4 regions of the Rahnella sp. 2050 genome follow, and region 2 is predicted to be linked to each of the others. Evidence: predicted binding sites of a transcription regulator. Region 2 holds the regulator's gene; each other region holds the start of a gene.

Region 1 (5,716 bases), on a different contig from region 2:
TCTCTTACCGGATAGTAAACTGTTCATGAATGAAATCGACAAACATCGCCGTAAATGGCTGGCATTAGGCAGTGCCGCTATGGGGATTGCATTACTTCCAGGTCGTGCATTCGCCACTCTTTCCACACCTCGCCCGCGTATTTTAGTCGTTAACAATATCAATACCGGCGAAACCCTCAAAACCGAGTTTTTTGATGGAAAGCGTTACAACAAGGATGAGTTGGCCCGGTTGAATCATCTGTTCAGGGACTATCGTGCGGAAAAAGTAAAATCTATCGATCCCGCGTTGTTCGATCACCTCTATCGTTTGCAGGTGATGCTTGGCGGAACGAATAAACCAGTCCAGCTGATTTCGGGTTACCGCTCACTGGCGACAAACAACAGCATGCGTGAACCCGGAAGCGGGGTAGCGAAGCACAGCTATCACACGCTTGGGCAGGCAATGGATTTCCACATTCAGGGCATCGAACTGAGCAATATCCGCAAAGCAGCATTAAAAATGCGGATGGGTGGTGTAGGATATTATCCACGAAGTAACTTTGTGCACATCGATACCGGTCCCGCGCGGACCTGGTGATGTGTGTAATTAATGGCCTGCCGGAATGTGCAGGCCATTTTGTGGAGCTCTATGAAAACCCATCTTATTATCGTCACGGCGTTCAGCCAAAACTGCTCACTGATTTGGTGTGCTAAAACCAATCAGGCCGCCATTGTTGATCCGGGCGGTGAAGCCGCCAGGATCATCCAGGAAGTTTCTGCCAAAGGTGTATTGGTTACGCAAATTTTGCTGACTCACGGACATCTTGATCACGTTGGTGCCGCAGCAGAACTGGCTGCGCACTATCAGGTACCGGTTATCGGACCACAAAAAGAAGATGAATTCCTGCTGGATGCGTTACCGACCCAAAGCCAGATGTTTGGCCTCGACCATTGTGACCCGCTGACGCCTGATACCTGGCTGGAAGAAGGGGATTCAGTGAGTGTTGGTGAAGAAATCTTATCCGTGTTGCATTGTCCAGGCCATACGCCGGGGCATATTGCCTTCATCAATGATAAAGCGCGAATTGCCGTTTCTGGTGATGTGATTTTCAAGGGTGGCGTAGGCCGCAGTGATTTCCCGCGTGGTGACCATCAGGCGCTGATTCATTCCATCAAAACGAAATTATTACCGCTCGGCGATGACATGGTCTTTATTCCCGGTCATGGCCCGATGTCAGACTTTGGTTATGAGCGTAAAACGAACCCGTTCCTGCAGGATGAAATGCCGGTCTGGTAATTACGTTTGCTGTTTATCAGCAAAAAACAAAAAGCCCGTCAGGATACCTGACGGGCTTTTTTAATTGAGCAACACTGCTTATCTTTTACAGTACGGCGACGATGGCTTCACACAGCGGTGCCATATTTTCGAGCGTGATGCCGGCAACGTTGATACGGCCGGAGTTCACCGCGTACACGCCGAATTCATCACGTAAACGCAATACCTGATCTTTGGTCAGGCCGCTGAAAGAGAACATCCCGTTCTGGTTAATAATAAAGCTGAAATCCTGTTGAGCGCCTTTTTCCTGCAAGGTGCTGACGAATAGCTGGCGCATACGATGGATACGCAGGCGCATATCGCTTAGTTCCTGCTCCCACAGCGTGCGCAAAGCTTCGTTACCCAGTATGGTGGCTACAACCGCAGCACCGTGTGACGGCGGGTTGGAGTAGTTTGCACGGATAACCGATTTCATTTGGCTGAAAGCGCGACCGGCAGTTTCTTCATCGGCTGCGACTAACGTACAAGCACCTACGCGTTCATTGTATAAGCCGAAGTTCTTCGAGTAAGAACTGGCGACCAGCAATTCCTTATGTTTTGCCACGAACAGGCGCAGACCCGCCGCATCTTCTTCCAGACCTTTTGCAAAGCCCTGATAGGCGAAGTCGAACAACGGTAACCAGCCGTTGCTCACCGACAATTCTGCCAGCTGTGCCCATTGTTCTTCCGTAGGATCGATACCGGTTGGATTGTGACAGCAGCCATGGAACAGCACCACGTCGCCTGCTTTCGCTTCGCTCAGGCTTTTCAGCATGCCATCGAAATCAAGGCTGTGATTTGCGGCGTCATAGTAATTGTATTCCACAACTTCCAGACCTGAAGCAGAGAACACACCTTTATGGTTCGGCCAGCTCGGATTACTGACCCACACGCGTCTGGCGCTGGTTTGTGTAGCGATGAAATCTGCTGCGATACGCAAAGCGCCGGTGCCGCCCGGAGTCTGTGCGGTGCGTGCCCGTTTATCAGCAATAACCGTGCTGTCTTTGCCAAACAGCAGTTCCTGTGTACAACGGGCAAAATCAGGCAACCCGTCGATACTCAGATAGGTTTTAGTGGTTTCATTTTCCAACAGGAACTGTTCGGCTTTTTTCACGCTGGCCAGAACCGGCGTTTTACCTGTTTCGTCTTTATAAACACCAATCCCCAGATTGATTTTATTAGAGCGGTCGTCAGCGCGGAAAAGATCGGTAAGACCCAGGATAGGGTCAGCAGGTGCTGCAGTGATTTTTTCAAACATGTCGGAAAATTCCATAGCCTGATATTACGAAAGAGGTCATCAGGGTAACGCCAGCGCCCCCTTTTGCCAACCGTTTGCGGCAAAAAGAAAACAGAGTTGTGAGAAGGCGTGGGAGATTAAAATATTTTATAGGCGAGGGTGGAAAAGCGGTATTTTCAAGACTCAGAAATGCAAAAGGCAGAGCCGAAGCTCTGCCTTGATATCCACTTTGCTGCGCCCGTAAGCGCATCGTTAAGTGATATTAGAACTGGTATTGCAGACCAACACCCACGATGTCGTCAGTGCTGCGACCCGCTGCTTTGGTGTAGCTGTTGTCGTCCAGCAGGTTGATTTTGTAGTCAACATAGGTAGACATGTTTTTGTTGAAGTAGTAGTAAGTACCAACTTCTACATATTTAACCAGGTCAGCATCGCCGCCAGCGTAGGTAGAACCGTTGTTGGTGAAACCGTTCAGGCTCTTACCTTTAGACTGCAGGTATGCGATAGATGGGCGCAGACCGAAATCGAACTGGTACTGAGCAACAACTTCGAAGTTCTGAGTTTTGTTAGCAATTGCATCCGGGTTACCGTAATCGGTGGTGTTACGTGATTCACCGTAGAAGGTTGCCAGGTACAGGTTGTTAGCGTCGTATTTAGCGCCGAATGCGTATGCGTCAGCTTTGTCGCCAGTGCCGTCTTGTTTCTGAGTAACAGTACGGTTAGAAGAGAAGTAAGCACCAGTAATGCTAACACCTGAGTTGCCGATAGCGTAAGCGGCAGAAGTACCCCAGCCGTCACCATTGGAATCAACTGCGCCACGACCATCACGACCTTCGTCGTTTTTGCCCTGGTACTGTACAGCGAAGCTCAGGCCATCAACCAGACCGAAGAAGTTGCTGTTACGGTAAGTTGCCACACCGTTAGCACGACCAACCATGAAGTTGTCGTTGTTCTGGTACATGGTGTCATCGCCATAGATTGGCAATTGGTCGGTGTAGGACATTACGTCGTAGATTACGCCGTAGTTACGACCGTAGTCGAAAGAACCTGCATCACCAAATTTCAGACCTGCGAAGCCCAGACGAGTTTTGTTGCCTTCATCGCCAGCACTTTCTGCATGGTTAGCCTGAACGTTGTATTCCCACTGGCCGTAACCGGTCAGTTGGTCAGTAATTTGAGTTTCGCCTTTGAAGCCGAAACGGACATAGGTCTGGTCGCCATCGTCGCCAGCATTGTCAGAGAAGGTGTGACGTGCGTCAACTTTACCGTACAGATCCAGTTTGTTGCCATCTTTGTTATAGATCTCAGCTGCATTAGCTGCACCAGCAACTAACAGAGCAGGGATTACCACTGCAAGAATATTGCGCTTCATCATTATTATTACCCTCATTGGTTTTATTTGGACACCTGCCACTGCCTAAATAATTCTTTACGGAACTATTCACGAAAGTTTGGTGTCTCCTGTGTCTGAACGCACTATTCCATCCGTGGTGAGCTTAATCCACAGCGAAAATGCTACTAAATTACTAAATATGTTTCAGTGGGAAAGAATGTATTTCAAAATGTGTATTTTACGGAACTTTGTGACAGGGATCTATCTTTGAAAATGACTAAGGCCAGCAAAGCTGGCCTTAGTTTTGTAACTATTATGTTAATTAAAAATAGTTTAATTAATTAGAAGGTTGCACTACGTGGTGTACGTGGGAACGGGATCACGTCACGAACGTTTTGAACACCGGTTACATAGGCGACTAAACGTTCAAAGCCAAGGCCGAAGCCTGAATGCGGGACTGTGCCGTAACGACGAAGATCGCGATACCACCAATAATCTTCTTTATTTAGCCCCATTTCAGCCATACGGGCGTCCAGTACGTCCAGACGTTCCTCACGCTGAGAGCCACCGATAATCTCACCAATGCCCGGTGCCAGAACATCCATTGCCGCGACGGTTTTACCATCGTCATTCATACGCATGTAGAAGGCTTTGATATCTTTCGGATAGTTTTTAACCACCACCGGCGCTTTGAAATGCTGTTCCGCGAGATAACGTTCATGCTCAGAAGAAAGGTCGACACCCCATGAAACCGGGTTTTCGAATTTCTGATCACAATTCATTAATATTTCTACTGCATCGGTGTAGTCTACCTGGGCGAAATCGGATGTTACAAATCGCTCAAGGCGTGCAACAGCATCTTTGTCTACACGGTCAGCAAAAAAGGCCATATCGTCTGCGCGTTCGTCTAAAACGGCTTTGAAAACATATTTAAGCATGTTTTCAGCCAGTGCTGCGATGTCATCCAGTGTCGCAAATGCGACTTCCGGTTCTACCATCCAGAATTCCGCAAGGTGACGGCTGGTGTTGGAATTCTCTGCACGGAAAGTCGGACCGAAGGTGTAAACCTTGGACAGCGCACAGGCATACGTTTCGCCGTTCAGCTGGCCGGAAACCGTCAGGAACGCTTCTTTGCCGAAGAAATCTTCGCTGAAGTCGATTTCGCCTTTGTCTGTACGCGGCAGATTTTGCAGATCCAGTGTCGATACGCGGAACATCTCACCCGCGCCTTCAGTATCGGAGGCAGTGATCAGCGGTGTGGACACCCAGAAATACCCGTTTTCATGATAGAAACGGTGAATGGCCTGAGAGAGGGTGTTGCGCACACGGGCGACAGCACCAATCAGATTGGTGCGCGGGCGAAGGTGAGCCACTTCACGCAGGTATTCGATGCTGTGGCGTTTTGCCGCCATCGGATAAGTATCAGGGTCATCCACCCAGCCAACAACGTTGACGGTCGTTGCCTGCAACTCAAAACTCTGGCCTTCGCCAGGTGAGGCGACAACAATACCGGTCACTTCTACTGAACAACCCGTCGTCAGACGCAATACGTCTTCCTGATAATTGGGCAGAGAATTATTGATGACGGCCTGTAAAGGATTAAAGCAGGAGCCGTCATAAACGGCGACGAATGAGATACCAGCTTTAGAATCTCTCCGGGTACGTACCCAACCGCGTACGGTGACTTCACTGTCAACCGCAGCACGGCCTTGCAGTACGTCGACTACAGGCACAACGCTCATAGATTTCTCTCTTTCTTTATATATGTTGACTAAGAAATATTGGACACCCTGTAAATAGGGATTTTGCTATGTTACTTAGGCTTTCTCAGGACACAAGCAGAAATCGTCGT
Region 2 (5,716 bases):
CCAAAGGAGGGTTTCATTATCGTCTCATTAATTTATTTATTGCAGATGATGTGATGCAGATTACATACCGGAGGCGGAGTTTAACGCTTTGATAACAGGCTTGTGAAACGCTAATATTTGCACTCTGCTATCAAAAATATTGAAGGCTGAATTATGTGGTCAGAATACGCCCTTGAAGTGGTAGATGCCGTGGCAAGAACAGGTAGTTTTAGTGCGGCAGCGCAAGATTTGCACCGCGTACCTTCTGCTATCAGCTATACCGTCCGTCAGCTTGAGCAGTGGCTGGCCGTGCCGTTGTTTGAACGTCGCCATCGTGACGTGGTACTGACGCCTGCGGGAAAGGTTTTTGTCGATGAAGCGCGGATTCTGACAAAAAAAATGATAGCCACGCGCCGGCAGTGTCAGCAGGTGGCGAACGGCTGGCGCGGCGAATTACGTGTGGCGGTTGACCGGATTGTAAAACCCGCACGGACACGGCGTCTGGTGCTCGATTTCTACCGCCATTTTGCGGACACCGAACTCATTATTCACTCAGAAGTGTTTAATGGTGTCTGGGATGCGCTGGTTGACGGGCGGGCAGACGTGGCGATCGGTGCTACACGCGCGATACCGGTTGGCGGGGGCTTCAGTTTTCGTGACATGGGATTTATGGACTGGCATTGCGTCGTCAGCCCGCAACATCCGCTGGCTCAGTTATCCGGCGCGCTGAATGATGATGAGTTGCGGCCTTATCCTGCACTCTGTCTGGAAGACACCTCCCGGACATTGCCTAAGCGGGATACATGGACGCTTGATAACCAGCGGCGGCTGGTCGTGCCAGACTGGACCTGTGCGCTGGAATGCCTGACCGAAGGCTTATGCGTGGGTATGATGCCGGTTCATCGCGTCACGCCGTGGATAGAACAGAAAAAGTTGCAGGTGCTGACGCTGGAAAATACGTTTCCCGACAGCCCGTGTTGCCTGACGTGGGATCAAAGCAATCCGTCACCCTCGCTGGCCTGGTTGCTGGAATATATGGGCGATACAGAAACCATGAATCAGGAATGGCTGCGTGATTAGAAAAAAACGCCTGCATCTGCAGGCGTTCGATATCTGTTAACGGCGGTAATCGCGGTACGGACCATCGGCTACGGAACGGCGTTCGACCAGTTTCGGATGCACCTCAATGGTCTGAGACTCTTCACGCTTACTGACAATTCTGTCCAGCAACATGGTAAAGGCCATTTCACCCAGACGTTCTTTCGGCTGATGCACGGTTGTCAGCGCGGGGGAGAAGTAACGGGCGTTACGCACATTGTCGTAACCGATTACGGAAATATCCTGAGGGACGCGCAGGCCCAGTTCGTCTGCGGCACAGATTGCGCCCATTGCCATCACATCGCCGCCACAAAATACGGCAGTCGGGCGGTGCTTCTGCATCAGAATTTTATGCATCGCCTGATAGCCCGATTCCGGCTCGAAATCGCCCTGAACCACCCATTCGTCACGCAGCGGAATATTGGCTTCAGTCAGTGCTTTCACAAAACCCTGGAAGCGGCCACCGCCGGTATTACGTGCCAGTTGGCCCGGGATCACCCCAATATCACGATGACCGCGTTCAATCAGATAACGCCCGGCCATGTAACCCCCTTCGAAAGCATTATCAATAATGCTGTCGGTGAAGTTCTTACGCGCTTCGCCCCAGTCCATGACCACCATTGGGATCGAACGGTGCTCCTCGAGCATATTGAGCAACTCATCAGGATATTCCGCGCACATCACCAGCAAGCCATCGACGCGTTTTTGCGCCAGCATTTGCAGGTAGGCTTGTTGTTTTTCCAGATTATTATGCGAGTTACACAAAATCAGCGTATAGCCTTTGGAGAAGCAGCTGTTTTCTACGGCTTCAATCACTTCGGCAAAATAGGGCGCTTCGCTGGAGGTGGCAAGCAGACCGATCGTTTTGGTGTTATTGACCTTCAGACTGCGGGCTACAGCACTCGGCGAGTAATGTAACTCTTTGATTGCAAGGAGAACCGCTTCTTTGGTTTCTTCGGCGACGAAACGTGTTTTATTGATGACGTGCGACACGGTTGTAGTGGAAACGCCAGCGCGCTTTGCGACATCTTTAATCGTTGCCATGTAAACAATGACTCCTGAACTCACGTGTTTCAGCACGTTAGCATTATGTTAATCGTTTGCTTGCGTGGATCTCACTGCTGGCTTCTAAAAGGGCAGTGAAATCGTTGGGTGGATTCTTCAGAATGAGGCGTGAAATGCTCTCGGGTGAAATCAACCGGCACACAGGCGTGTTAACCGACAATTTTCTCTTATAATGCAGGAAAGTGGAAGTAAAATTCTCAGGGATACATTGTCATTCAGCACAAGATTTTAAATGTTAATTATGCGAAAATGCGTTGGCACACAATTAGTGTGGCTTAAAAAATGCCACAATTTGATCCGAAAGGGGGTTTGATGGACAGCAACCTGAAATTATCGTTGATCACCACGGTATGCGCTTTGCTTATGATTATCGCTTTCAGCTTCACTGCGGTGATGAACTGATTCAGTAAGTGAACCGCCATAAAAAAGGGCGATTCCTGTTACAGGAATCGCCCTTTTCAATTTTACGCAGTGGCCGTTACCGCCGATACTCTTCCCTGCAGAAACTCTTCGTTAAATGCTATTCAATGGCTGATTAGCGAAACTTCAGACTTAACGAATTGTTTATTATCGGATCGTTTTCGGCGTCATTACCCGGCGTGCACCCACATAATGATCTTGCCAGTAATCGTCGCCGAGAGAGGTGATTTTAATGTCTTCGCCCGTTCTTGGAGACTGAATAAACTTGCCGTTCCCCACGTAAACACCAACATGGTCTGCTGCGCCGCGGTTATTGATTCTGAAGAACACCAGATCACCGCTTTCAAGTTCGCCGCGTTTAACCGGAGCCGCATCGCGCAGGTGATACATTTCATTCGCTGTGCGTGGCATTTTAATACGGATCAAATCTTTGTAGGCGTAATAGACTAAGCCGCTGCAATCAAAACCGGTATTCGGCGAGGTTCCGCCCCAGCGATACGGTTTTCCTACCTGATGCATCAGTTTGGTCATCGCCGTTTGCTGGGCATGCTGATAGCGTTTTTTATGCGTTGCACTTAGCGTAATCGGTTTGCTGTCTTCTTCGGGCTTTTTACCTTTACGGTGCCGGCCATACGCTTCTTTTTTACTGACCCTTTCCGTGCTGTTTTTCGCGAGTGAACGGGTTTTGGCGTGTTTCACTGTTTTGCTTTCGGCCCGCGTGGTCTTCAGTGTCTTTTCTTTTTTACTTTCGGCCCGGGTCGTTTTGACACTTTTCTCCGTCGTGGTCTTTCGTTTAGCCAGTTCGGTACTTTTAACTTTCTTCTTCGAATTCTTGTCCTGAATTTTTTGTTCTGTCACTGGCGCGATTTTAGTTTTTTTACTGGTTTTCGCGGCCACCGTTTTTCGCTTTCGCCGTTCTTCAGGTGCAGCCTGATTAACATGGCTTTTACGCTGATCGGCAGAAACACGTGTCTGCGGCGATGCATGTGCCATATTCAGAAATAGCTGGGTAAAGAGCAGCACAAAAAGCGTGAACAGTAAGCGCATAGCTTCGTTACCATGAGTGGTAGGTTAAACATCAGGGATGTCAGAGTATTGCCTAAAAGAACCTGACAAAAAAGCACGAATTGACTCGATTCTAGATCATATTGTGAGAAAAAGTTAATGGCTTTTTTTATGTCGAAATAACCGCCATTTTTAGTCAAAAAAATAACCACTTTTCATGGTGTTAATATTTAAGTTAAAGAATGGAATTTTGCAAATCTGGCGTTATCGGTGAACGCCAAAAATGTTATTCTCAATGAATGTTTAAAGATGTGAGCCTGAGCGCACACATTAAAGATTGTTAAACAAAATGCCAGTATTGAGAAAGACCCCACAAAAAATGGCGTTTTTATCTGATGGCTGCCATCGTTACAATAGAAGGTATTGTGATTGCGCACCGTCTCTTTATGCTGCGCGTGAAGAGTAATGATCGTGACAGCCTGTACCGGCTTGAGGAAGCAAGAAATGACCACTCCAACAATTGAAAAAATTCAGAAGCAAGTTTCTGAAAACCCGATTCTGCTGTACATGAAAGGTTCGCCAAAACTGCCAAGCTGCGGTTTCTCCGCTCAGGCTGTTCAGGCGCTTTCAGCCTGTGGCGAGCGTTTCGCTTACGTGGATATCCTGCAGAACCCGGACATCCGTGCTGAGATGCCAAAATTTGCTAACTGGCCAACGTTCCCGCAACTGTGGGTTGACGGTGAACTGGTTGGCGGCTGCGACATCGTGGTTGAGATGTTCCAGCGCGGCGAACTGCAGCAGTTGATCAAAGAAACCGCTGAGAAATACAAATCTTCTGAAGAGAGTAATACGACAGAAGACTAACGGTTTTTCGGCCGGAAAGTAAAAAGAGCGACATGATGTCGCTCTTTTTTTGTCTTCAGTTCGGTGCAAAAGTTGTTATTGCTGATTTTCTTCCGATGCTGTTTCGTCTTCGACTTCTTCGTCTGAAAGCGCCAGAGGCCAGCCGCCTAAGCGTTTCCAGCGGTTGACCAGCTCGCAGAACAACTCGGCTGTGCGCTCGGTGTCATACAACGCAGAATGTGCCTGGCTGCTGTCAAAGACGATGCCCGCGCTGATACAGGCTTTTGCCAGCACCGTTTGCCCAAGCACCAGCCCGCTTAATGCGGCGGTATCAAACGTGGCAAAAGGGTGGAACGGATTACGTTTCAGTCCGGCACGTTCAGCCGCTGCCATCAGGAAGCTGTGATCAAAATTGGCGTTGTGCGCCACGATGATCGCGCGGTTACAGTTTTGCTCTTTCATCCCTTTACGGATGACTTTGAAAATCTCGTGCAGGGCTTCATATTCACTGACTGCACCGCGTAACGGATTGGTCGGATCGATACCGTTAAACGCCAGGGCTTCCGGCACCAGTATCGCGCCTTCAAAGGGCTCGACGTGGAAATGCACGGTCTCATCGCTTTGCAGCCAGCCGTCCTCATCCATCTTCAGGGTGATGGCTGCAATTTCCAGCAGCGCATCGGTTTTGGCATTAAATCCGGCGGTTTCTACGTCGATAACCACGGGATAAAAACCACGAAAACGGCCTCTCAGGGCGTTAATGTCACTATTCTCGGCCATTAGTTTCTTATCTTCATCGAATTCAGCACGCATTATGGCAAATTTTGCCGCCACTTGCAGGGTTGTGGCAAAAATGGGTCAATAAAAAAGGGCGCGATTGCGCCCCTGTCAGTGTTCGGGGAAGATTAATTCCCCAGCCCCTGACCTGCGTGTTTGGATTCGATCAGCTCGATTTTATAGCCGTCCGGATCTTCTACAAACGCGATAATGGTAGATCCGCCTTTGACCGGGCCGGCTTCACGGGTCACTTTCCCGCCTGCATTACGGATGTCATCACAGGTTTGCGCGACGTTATCAACGCCCAATGCGATATGACCGTAAGCCGTGCCGATGTCATAGCTGTCGACGCCCCAGTTATAGGTCAGTTCGATCACTGCACCTTCACTTTCTTCGGTATAACCGACGAAAGCCAGAGAGTATTTATATTCAGTGTTTTCGCTGGTACGCAGCAAACGCATACCTAAAACATCGGTATAGAAGCTGATAGCACGTTGCAGATCGCCAACGCGAAGCATGGTGTGGAGTA
Region 3 (5,716 bases), on a different contig from region 2:
GTGATCGCTGCGGCGGAAACCCAGACAGCCAGTTTTTTCATATTCATGGTCATAAGTCCTGTAGGAGAGTTTATTTGTTGCTTTTGTTATCCACCAGAACCGCCAGCAGGATGACAACTGCTTTTACGATCATCTGGTAGTAGGAAGAAACACCTAATAAGTTCAAACCGTTATTCAGGAAGCCAAGGATCAATGCACCGATCAGCGTTCCAACAATGCGTCCTTTACCCCCGGACAGGCTGGTTCCCCCTAATACCACTGCGGCAATCGCATCCAGCTCATAACCCGTACCTGCGTTGGGCTGCGCAGAAGATAAGCGCGCCACTTCGATGATACTGGCCAGAGCGGCTAACAAACCACACAGGGAGTAGACGATAATTTTGACTTTATCGACGCTGATACCTGACAGACGCGTAGCGGATTCGTTACCGCCCAGCGCGTAGATATAACGCCCCAGCCGGGTGTGATGCAGCATGTACCATGCCGCAATAAACACCACAGCCATCAGCCAGACGGGTGTCGGGATACCCAGCGGGCGACCGATACCAAACCAGCCAAAAACATCAGCGACATCATTAAAGCCGGTACTGATCGGGCTGCCGTTGGTGTACACCATCGTAATACCACGCAGCAGCAACATCATGACCAGCGTAGCGATAAACGCCTGGACTTTCCCTTTGGCCACAATCATTCCGGTGACGCCACCCACAGCCGCACCTAACGCCAGCGCGGCGCCAACGGCAACAAACGCATTCACTTCCAGCCCGACAATCGAGGCGGCAACGGCGCCGGTCAGCGCCAGCAAAGAGCCGACGGATAAATCGATCCCGGACGTCAGGATCACCAGTGTCATGCCGACGGCCATAATGGCGTTAACGGACGTTTGCTGAAGGATGTTAAACAGGTTATTGACCGTAAAGAAATTCGGGCTCATGGAAGAGACCACGGCAATCAACACCAGCAGCGCAATCAGAGACTTTTGCTCCAACAACCACTCTTTACTGATCCAGCGCTTTTTGGCTGGCAATGTCTGAGAACTCATATCTGATTACTCCTGCGTCACGCCGTATTGCTTGCCGACAGCGGCAGCCATCAACACTTCCTGCGTAGCCTGTTCTATCGGGAATTCACCGCTTAAATGGCCTTCATGCATCACCAAAACCCGGTCACTCATACCGATCACTTCCGGCATTTCTGAGGAAACCAAAATGATACTCAGCCCTTCGCGCTTGAACTGGTTTATAAGCTGGTAAATCTCTTTCTTGGCACCAACGTCAACGCCGCGCGTCGGTTCATCGAGGATCAGGACTTTCGGCCGCGTCATTAATCCACGGGCAATTGCCACTTTTTGCTGATTACCGCCGGAAAGCAGGCCGATGGTCTGCATCATCGACGGCGTTTTGATATTGAAGAGGCGGATGAAATCGCCGACAGCCTGCTGTTCTTCCGCATGTTTAAGACGTCCGCCAGCGTGGCTGAAATAACGCAGCGCCGTCAGCGACATGTTTTCTTTCACTGACATGCCCAGAACTAAGCCATCGCGCTTGCGGTCTTCAGAGATATAAACAATGCCGTTTGCCAGCCCGTCCTGCGGTGAGTGTGTCACCACTTCGCGACCATCAAGCGCCACATAACCACTTTTACGCGGTAAGGCTCCGTAGAGAATTTTCATCAGTTCGGTACGGCCTGCGCCCATCAGACCGGAAATCCCCAGAATTTCGCCGCTGTACAGATCAAAGCTGACGTTATCCACGCCCGGCCCGCTGACATCGCGTACCTGCAAACGCAGCGCACCGCGTTCATGATTAATGCGCGGGTATTGCTCTTCGAGGCGACGGCCCACCATCATTTCAATCAGCGTGTCTTCTTCAAGCGAACTGACCGGCCGCTCTGCGATGAACTGCCCGTCACGGAACACCGTCACGTCGTCGCAGATTTCGAAAATTTCTTTCATGCGGTGGGAGATATACACCACACCGCAACCGGCGGCTTTCAGTTCCCGGATCACGTTAAATAAAGAAGCGGTTTCGGTATCGGTCAGGGCATCCGTCGGTTCATCCATAATGATGACTTTGGATTCAAAGCTCAGCACTTTGGCAATTTCGACCATCTGCTGGTCGCCGATGGATAAATCGCCTACCAGCCGGTCACTTTTGTAACGCAGATTCAGGCGCGCCAGCAGTTTATCGGCCTCGGCATACATCTTTTTCCAGTTGATGCGGCCAAAACCGTTCACAAACTCACGGCCCAGGAAGATATTTTCAGCAATCGTCAGTTGGGGGATCAGGTTCAATTCCTGATGAATGATACCAATCCCGGCTTCCTGAGAGGCTTTAGGGCCACTGAAAACCGCTTCCTTGCCAAGAAAATGCACTGAGCCGGCATCTTTCTGATAGATGCCGGTCAGCACTTTCATCATGGTGGACTTGCCCGCGCCGTTTTCTCCCACCAGCGCCATTACACGTCCCGGATAAACGCTGAGCGCCGCGCCGGAAAGTGCTTTTACGCCGGGAAAGGCTTTATCAATGCCTGTCAGTTGCAGCAAAGGTTGCATAAAGGCCTCAGAAGGTTACGCCAGCACACAGAATAACGTTCGCATAAGGCGAACATTCCCCGCTGCGGATCACAGCCCGACTTTTTTCGCTTTGTGCTTTGAATGACTCATGACTGACGTAATCCAAAGCAATGGTGTTTCCCTGGTGTTGTTCGAGTTGTGTCAATTGGGCGAGCAACGCTTCATGGAGTTGAGGATTTTTAGTGAGGATTTCCTCGGCGAGGATAGCCCGCTCAACCTGCATCTCATGTGTCACTACCTCTAAGACTTGTAAAAAGGTGGGAACTCCCTGGGTCAGGGCCAGATCGATGCGTTGGCAAGCTGCTGGCACAGGAAGTCCGGCATCGCCAATAACCAGCTGATCGGTGTGACCTAACCGGGCAATAACATGTGAGATTTCGGCATTTAACAGCGGTGACTTCTTCATTGTGAACTCCTACAGCGAAACGTTTCGCTCACCGATGAGTTTATAAAGATCCCCGGCCATCGCAACGGAGTTATGATGGAATTGTGATCAGCGTCGAAACGTTTCGCTGAATAATTAAGAAACCGCAGGGAAATTTGAGTTAGTCGTTTCAGAAAGGAGAACGCGAAAATAAAACAGGGCACCCGAAGGTGCCCTGCGAGCAGTAGAAATGAGGATCAGATTTCTACCTGCGTACCGAGTTCGATTACGCGGTTCGGCGGAATTTCAAACTGATCTGGCGCGCGTAAGGCGTTGCGGCTGAGCGCCATAAAGAGTTTGCCACGGAAGTAGAGATACCAGGGGCGCTTGGTCAGGATCAGTGATTCGTGCGACATAAAGAATGACGTTTCCATCATCCGGCACGGCAATCCTTCCAGACCGCAACGGTGGAACACTTCCTCCACGTTCGGCGTTTCTTTAAATCCGTAGCTGGCGACCACACGCCAGAACGTCGGCGAAAGCTGTTCGATGGTGACGCGCCGGACGTTATGTACATAAGGCGCATCTTCGGTGCGTAACGTCAGCAGTACCACACGCTCATGCAACACTTTGTTGTGTTTGAGATTGTGCAGCAACGCAAACGGAATGACGTTGATGGCGCGCGACATATACACAGCCGTACCCGGAACACGCACCGGCGGGGATTTCTCCAGAGAGGCGATCATCGCTTCCAGGGAATTCCCATGCTCGTTCATGCGGCGCATAAGGCGGAAGCGCTCGCTTTTCCAGGTCGTCATAACGATAAACATGCCCAAACCCAGCGTCAGCGGCAACCAACCGCCGGAGAACAGTTTAGTAGCGTTCGCCGCGAACAGCGGGATATCCATAAACAGCAGACCGATCAGCAAAAGCCCGACCAGGAAAGGTTTCCAGTGCCAGTTTTTGAGTGCCACCGTACAGGAAAGAATACTGGTCAGCACCATCGTACCGGTCACTGCGATACCGTATGCCGCTGCCAGATTGCTCGAATGCTCGAAGCTGGCGATAACGATAACCACCGCAAAGTACAGCAACCAGTTAATGGCCGGGATGTAAATCTGGCCTGCTTCCATTTCTGAAGTGTGGATGATGCGCATTGGCGGTAGATAGCCTAAACGCACAGCCTGACGCGTCAGGGAAAACACGCCGGAAATCACCGCCTGAGAGGCAATAATGGTCGCGAGTGTTGCCAGAACCAGTAACGGGATCAATGCCCAGTCAGGCGCCAGCAGAAAGAACGGGTTTTTAATCGACTCCGGGTCTTTCAGCAGCAATGCGCCCTGACCGAAGTAGTTCAGCACCAGAGAAGGCAGCACCACGGTGAACCAGGCCAGACGGATCGGGAATTTCCCGAAGTGGCCCATATCCGCATACAGCGCTTCCACACCGGTAATCGACAGAACGACCGCGCCAAGTGCCAGGAAGGAAAACGACTTATGCTCGATAAAGAAGTTAACCGCCCACATCGGGTTCATGGCGCGAAGTACTTCAGGGTTCTGCATGATGCTGTTCACGCCGAGAACAGCCAGCGTCAGGAACCACAACAACATCACCGGCGCAAACAGTTTGCCCACGATGCCGGTGCCGTGTTTCTGAATAATGAAAAGCAGCGTCAGGACAGTAATAGATAAGGGGACGATATAAGGATCGAGTGAAGGTGCTGCGATTTCCAAACCTTCCATCGCGGAAAGAACAGAAATAGCCGGAGTGATCACCACTTCACCATAGAAGAAACTTCCGCCGATCAGGCCGAGAATGACCAAAACGGCAGTGGTGCGTGCCGAGGTGTTTCTGCCCGCCAGAGACATCAGCGTCAGAATACCGCCTTCGCCTGCGTTGTCCGCCCGCATCACGTAAGTGAGGTACTTGAGCGAAACAATGAGGATTAACATCCAGAAAATCAGAGAGAGAAAACCAAAAACGACGCTGGGTTCAACGTTGAAACCATAGTGACCAGAAAAACACTCTCTTAAGGTGTAGAGAGGACTGGTACCAATGTCGCCATAGACCACACCAATGGCGGCCAGGGTTACTGCTGGGAGTGACCGTTTATGTTCAGTGCTCATATTTCGTTTCTTTTTTGCTCGAACATCCGTAAGCGATGAGTGCGCTCGATCTTATGATGCCCACTAAAAGGCGCACAGTATGCACGAATAAATTGGATTGCCTACCCTTAAATGTGCAGCTAAACCGGCGTTCATATGAACGGGGTCACATTTCTGATAATAGAAAATTTTTAGTAATCAACAAGCTATAACGACAAAAATAAACGTGGCATATCGCTATTAGCCAGTACACTATTCAACAACTCAATGGAAACCGGAAGAGACAGTATGGCGCAATCTCCCCTTCTGGCAGAACGGATCGCCCGTCTTGCTAACGCATTAGAACATGGCCTGTACGAGCGGCAGGATGCCATAAGACTTTGCCTGCTGGCAGCCCTGTGCGGCGAAAGCGTTTTTCTGCTCGGCCCGCCGGGTATTGCAAAAAGCCTGATTGCCCGGCGTCTGAAATTTGCGTTCCGACATGCGCGCGCTTTTGAATATCTTATGACGCGCTTTTCCACGCCGGAAGAAGTCTTTGGTCCGCTCTCGATTCAGGCCCTGAAAGATGAAGGCCGCTATCTGCGTCTGACCGAAGGTTACTTGCCGGAAGCTGAAATTGTCTTCCTTGATGAAATCTGGAAAGCAGGCCCGGCCATCCTCAATACATTGCTC
Region 4 (5,716 bases), on a different contig from region 2:
TCAGTATCAGAAAGGCTGATTTCAGTGCCAGAATGGAGAAACTTTTATGCAACACGATGTCGCAATCTATCATAACCCGGCATGCTCGAAGAGCCGTGAAACCCTGAAATTGCTGGAAGCAGAAGGCATTGAACCGCAAGTGATTTTGTATCTGGAAACGCAGCCGTCAGTGGATAAGCTGAAAGAATTGATCGACCTGCTGGGTTTCAGCTCTGCACGTGAACTGATGCGTAAGGGTGAGCAGATTTATAAAGACATGAATCTGAAGGATACCAGTCTGAGCGAGGACGCGCTGTTACAGGCGATGGCCGATCATCCGCGGCTGATTGAACGTCCGATTGTGGTGGCCAACGGCAAAGCGCGTTTAGGGCGTCCGCCGGAACAGGTCAAAGAGATTTTATAACCCCGCGCTTTCAGTTCGGGTTCAGTGCTAACGAACCCGGACATCCCTTCCTGTCACAACCCGAGAATTTCTTTCACGAACGGGATCGTCAGTTTCCGCTGCGCCGTAATCGAAGCGCGATCGAGCTGATCCAGGGTCATAAACAACGTACGCATTTCCCGATCCAGACGTTTGAGCAGGAAACGGCCCACGTCTTCCGGCAGTTCAAACCCGCGCAGTTTAGCGCGTAGCTGCAATGCCTGAAGTTTTTCTTCATCGGAAAGCGGCTGAAGTTTGTAGATTTGCCCCCAGTCGAGACGGGAAGCCAGATCCGGCAGGCTGAGATTGAGCTGACGCGGAGGTCGATCGCCGGTAATAAACAGGCGCGTACGGCCGGTTTCAAGAATGCGGTTATAGAGATGGAAAACAGCCGCTTCCCATTCATCATCACCGGCAATGCCTTCGATATTATCGATGCACACCAGCGCCAGGTGCTCCATACCGTCCAGCACTTCAGGCACGAAATACGCGCGTTTGTCTAATGGCACATAACCGACGGCTTCACCGCGCTGTGATAATTCGGCGCAGGCTGCATGCAGCAAGTGGCTGCGGCCGCCGCCCTCGCGTGACCAGAAATAAATATAAGTGCCGTGTTCCTGATGCAATGCGCTCTGAATGGCAGAAAGCAGAGAGGGGTTTTCCCCCGGATAAAAACTGGCAAAGGTTTCATCATCGGGAAGATAAAGTGGCAAAGAAAGCTGTGCCGGCGTATTCAGAAGCACCTCAACCAAAGCGGTATAATGACCGCAGATGTTGTCACGTCAATAAAAGGAACTGCCGAATTCTAGCAAGGATCCGTTGTGAAATGAACTGTGCCGGGTGCAACCGCTTGCGATCCGAGCACCTGACCGGCTGGCAATACACCCGCCGGTCAGGGATTCACTTAAAAACGTGCAGATCAGACCGGCGGATTTTCCCGCTCATCTTCAACATCAATGATCTGTTCTTCGCCACGGAAAATCTCGATAACTTTGAACAGCAGACTCAGGAAAATGCCCACGATCGTTGCCAGCGCCATGCCTTTCAGCTCCGCTGCACCAATGTGGATTTTCGCGCCGCTGACACCGATGATCAGGATCACTGCGGTCAGGATCAGGTTTTGTGCTTTATTGTAATCCACTTTCGATTCAATCAGCACGCGGATACCGGATGCACCAATCACACCATAAAGCAGCAATGAAACGCCGCCCATCACCGGTACCGGCACAGCCTGGATGGCTGCCGCCAGTTTGCCGATACAGGAAAGCAGAATAGCCAGAATGGCCGCGCCGCCAATAACCCAGGTGCTGTATACCTTGGTGATGGCCATGACGCCGATGTTTTCACCGTACGTGGTATTTGGCGTTGAGCCGAAGAAACCGGACAACACGGTCGACAAACCGTTTGCCAGCATCGAACGGTGCAGGCCCGGATCACGCAGTAAATCTTTCTTCACAATGTTTGCCGTCACAACCAGATGCCCGACGTGTTCGGCAATAACCACCAGCGCCGCAGGCAGGATCGTGAGGATGGCGACCCATTCAAAACGTGGCGTATAGAAGGTTGGCAGCGCGAACCAGTGCGCATTCTCGATCGTTGAGACATCCACCACCCCCATAAAGAACGACAGTGCATAACCCACCAGCACGCCGATCAGGATCGGGATAATCGCCAGGAAACCACGGAACAGCACGGACCCCAGAATGGTCACAGACAGTGTCACCAGCGAAATGGTAATGGTGGTGGAATCCACCGCCGCGCCCTCGGCAGGTAACAGACCCGCCATATTCGCCGCCACGCCCGCCAGTTCCAGTCCGATGACGGCAACGATTGCGCCCATCGCCGCAGGCGGGAATATCACGTTAATCCAGCCAATTCCGGCTTTCTTAACAATCAGCGCCACCAGGCAGAACAACAGCCCGCAGGCAATAAAACCACCGAGCGCCACCTCATACCCCATCGGTAACAGCAACAGCACCGGGGAAATAAACGCGAAGCTCGAGCCAAGGTAAGCCGGTATTTTCCCTTTACAGACAAATAAATACAGCAAAGTCCCTATGCCATTGAACAGCAGCACCGTTGCCGGGTTGATCTTAAACAGAATGGGCACCAGGACGGTGGCACCAAACATGGCAAACAGATGCTGGAAACTCAGGGGAATCGTCTGCAGCAATGGCGGACGTTCGCTTACCCCGATGACACGACGGGTCATGAATGTGATCCTCTCAATGGTGTGATGTTGTATATGACGAGCAAAAAAAAGCCGACTGATTAGTCGGCTAAACGCTTATTTATTTCGTACCAAATATCTTGTCGCCCGCATCGCCTAGCCCCGGGATGATGTAGCCTTTATCGTTGAGTCCCTGATCCACCGAGGCGGTGTACAACTCAACGTCCGGGTGTGCGGCTTCGAGAGCGGCGATCCCTTCAGGCGCGGCAACCAGCACCAGCACTTTAATGCTCTGGCAGCCGGCTTTTTTCAGCAGGTCGATGGTGGCAATCATAGACCCCCCCGTCGCCAGCATCGGATCAACCACCAGTGCCAGACGTTCTTCAATGTTAGAAACCAGTTTCTGAAAATACGGCACAGGCTTGAGGGTTTCTTCATCACGGTACACGCCGACCACACTGATACGCGCACTCGGAACGTGTTCCAGTACGCCTTCCATCATGCCCAGACCGGCACGCAGGATAGGCACTACGGTAATTTTCTTGCCTTTAATCTGATCGATTTCAACCGGGCCATTCCAGCCTTCGATCGTCACTTTTTCAGTTTCTAAATCAGCAGTCGCTTCATACGTCAGCAGACTTCCCACCTCAGAAGCCAGTTCGCGAAAACGTTTCGTGCTGATGTCGTTTTCACGCATCAGGCCCAGCTTGTGTTTCACCAGCGGGTGTTTCACCTCGACGATCTTCATTATTTATTCTCCTAAGGTGGTTGAGCTGCAAAAAAAATCGCGAGATTATAACGCCATTTTTTTTGAACGCCATACCAAATAGCCTGATCTGGATCATCAGTAACCCGGTTAGAGTATAGACAGCCTAAAACTCATCATCGAATAAGGCGCTCGCAAACGTTTGCTTCCACTGTTAGAATTGCCCCGCTTTATTCTTCAACCACCAACCCAAACCGCCGTGGGGACTTCGCAGTGACCGACAAAACCTCTCTCAGCTATAAAGACGCAGGCGTAGATATCGATGCCGGTAACGCATTGGTAGACCGCATTAAAGGTGTAGTAAAACAGACTCGCCGCCCTGAAGTGATGGGTGGACTGGGCGGTTTTGGTGCCCTCTGCGCGCTGCCGCAAAAATATCGTGAACCCGTACTGGTTTCGGGTACCGACGGCGTTGGCACCAAGCTGCGTCTGGCGATGGATTTGAAACGCCATGATACTATCGGTATCGATCTGGTCGCGATGTGCGTCAACGATTTAATCGTTCAGGGCGCTGAACCGCTGTTCTTCCTCGACTATTACGCCACCGGCAAACTGGACGTCGATACTGCCGCCAGCGTAATCACCGGTATCGCAGAAGGCTGTAAACAGTCTGGCTGTGCGTTAGTCGGTGGTGAAACCGCTGAAATGCCGGGCATGTATCACGGCGAAGATTACGACGTGGCAGGCTTCTGCGTGGGTGTGGTGGAAAAATCAGAAATCATCGACGGCAGCAAAGTGGCTGACGGGGATGTGCTGATCGGCCTGGCCGCCAGTGGCCCGCATTCCAACGGTTATTCTCTGGTGCGCAAAATTCTGGAAGTCAGTAAGACTGACCCGGAAACCACCGTTCTGGCAGGCAAACCGCTGGCCGATCACCTGCTCGCACCAACCAAAATTTACGTGAAATCGATTCTGAACCTGATCGAAAACGTGGATGTTCACGGCATCGTCCATCTGACCGGTGGCGGCTTCTGGGAAAATATCCCACGTGTATTGCCGGACAACACGCAGGTGATTATCGACGAATCAAGCTGGCAGTGGCCGGATGTCTTCACCTGGCTGCAAACCGCCGGTAATGTCAGCCGTCACGAAATGTACCGCACCTTTAACTGTGGTGTGGGCATGCTGGTGGCACTTCCGGCAGAACTGGCCGATCAGGCGATTGCATTACTGAACGATAATGGCGAAAAAGCGTGGAAAATTGGCTACATTAAAGCCTCTGACTCCGCTGAACGCGTGGTTATTGAATAAAACCAGTAAATCAACTGACTGAAGACGGGTAGCAAAATGAAAAGGATTGTGGTTCTGGTATCGGGCGAGGGGAGCAATTTACAGGCCCTGATTGATGCCTGCCAGCAGGGACGAATTAACGCAACACTCAGTGCGGTCTTCAGCAATAAAGCAGCTGCATACGGGCTTGAAAGAGCCCGTTTAGCCGGTATTCCCGCGCATGCACTGGATGTTAAGGCTTACCGGGACCGGGCGGAATTTGACGTTGCACTGGCAGATGCCATTGACACTTTCCAGCCTGATCTGGTGGTACTTGCCGGTTATATGCGTATTCTGACCGCTGAATTCGTCCAGCGCTTTGCCGGACGCATGATCAACATCCACCCTTCCCTGCTGCCAAAATATCCGGGTCTGCACACCCACCGTCAGGCCATTGAAAATCAGGATGCGGAACACGGTACGTCCGTGCATTTTGTGACTGAAGAACTCGATGGCGGTCCGGTGATTTTACAGGCCAAAGTCCCGGTGTTTGCTGACGATACAGAAGAAGAGCTGATTGCCCGCATACAAACGCAGGAACACAGCATTTATCCGCTGGTCGTCAGCTGGTTCGTTGACGGACGTTTGTCGCTGCAAAAGGGTCAGGCGCTGCTGGATAACAATCCGCTTTCTGAACGCGGATATGCAGAAGATTAATCTACCACTGCATCATGATTTCACTATAAACCGGCCATGCGCCGGTTTTTTATTTTCCGTCATTTGACATTTGTTTACATTTCGTCCGATATAATGCACATCCCGGCGCACGTTTAAACGTCGTTTGTGCGCCGACCTTCATCGGGAACACGGTTGTTTCCGATTTCATATTTACGAAGGTTACCCTCATAAAACGGCTTTTATAGTTGAGGAACACCCCATGTTTAGCCATAACAGCGTCAGATTACGTCCACTGGAAAAGGACGACCTGTCGTTTGTTCATCGTCTTGATAATAACGCCAGCATCATGCGTTACTGGTTTGAAGAACCTTACGAGGCTTTCGTCGAACTGACCGACTTGTATCACAAGCATATTCACGACCAAAGCGAACGCCGCTTTATTATTGAATACGAAAGCGGACCGGTCGGCCTG

The links. The regulator PurR, encoded in region 2, represses purine synthesis genes. The targets are predictions, from matches to a motif close to CANGCAAACGTTTGCNTG.
Region 1: the regulator PurR is predicted to act here: its motif matches at 2,616-2,633, upstream of ABIC79_RS04190 (amino acid aminotransferase).
Region 3: the regulator PurR is predicted to act here: its motif matches at 2,994-3,011, upstream of rbsD (D-ribose pyranase).
Region 4: the regulator PurR is predicted to act here: its motif matches at 3,489-3,506, upstream of purM (phosphoribosylformylglycinamidine cyclo-ligase).

Annotation. Positions count from the first base shown of each region.
Region 1 is NZ_JBEPKE010000001.1:932,706-938,421, reverse strand. It holds gene mepK (peptidoglycan L,D-endopeptidase MepK) at 26-577, shown strand; gene ABIC79_RS04195 (MBL fold metallo-hydrolase) at 629-1,276, shown strand; gene ABIC79_RS04190 (amino acid aminotransferase) at 1,362-2,552, opposite strand; gene ompC (porin OmpC) at 2,794-3,906, opposite strand; gene asnS (asparagine--tRNA ligase) at 4,206-5,606, opposite strand.
Region 2 is NZ_JBEPKE010000006.1:192,469-198,184, forward strand. It holds gene punC (purine nucleoside transporter PunC) at 1-17, opposite strand, end outside; gene punR (DNA-binding transcriptional activator PunR) at 154-1,059, shown strand; gene purR (HTH-type transcriptional repressor PurR) at 1,096-2,121, opposite strand; gene cydH (cytochrome bd-I oxidase subunit CydH) at 2,455-2,544, shown strand; gene ABIC79_RS20645 (C40 family peptidase) at 2,710-3,609, opposite strand; gene ABIC79_RS20650 (hypothetical protein) at 3,963-4,091, shown strand; gene ABIC79_RS20655 (Grx4 family monothiol glutaredoxin) at 4,072-4,431, shown strand; gene rnt (ribonuclease T) at 4,507-5,223, opposite strand; gene gloA (lactoylglutathione lyase) at 5,316-5,716, opposite strand, start outside.
Region 3 is NZ_JBEPKE010000004.1:4,021-9,736, forward strand. It holds gene rbsB (ribose ABC transporter substrate-binding protein RbsB) at 1-47, opposite strand, end outside; gene rbsC (ribose ABC transporter permease) at 71-1,042, opposite strand; gene rbsA (ribose ABC transporter ATP-binding protein RbsA) at 1,049-2,554, opposite strand; gene rbsD (D-ribose pyranase) at 2,562-2,981, opposite strand; gene kup (low affinity potassium transporter Kup) at 3,197-5,065, opposite strand; gene ravA (ATPase RavA) at 5,333-5,716, shown strand, end outside.
Region 4 is NZ_JBEPKE010000002.1:983,697-989,412, reverse strand. It holds gene bepA (beta-barrel assembly-enhancing protease) at 1-19, shown strand, start outside; gene arsC (arsenate reductase (glutaredoxin)) at 47-403, shown strand; gene hda (DnaA inactivator Hda) at 457-1,164, opposite strand; gene uraA (uracil permease) at 1,341-2,633, opposite strand; gene upp (uracil phosphoribosyltransferase) at 2,713-3,339, opposite strand; gene purM (phosphoribosylformylglycinamidine cyclo-ligase) at 3,571-4,608, shown strand; gene purN (phosphoribosylglycinamide formyltransferase) at 4,645-5,283, shown strand; gene speG (spermidine N1-acetyltransferase) at 5,504-5,716, shown strand, end outside.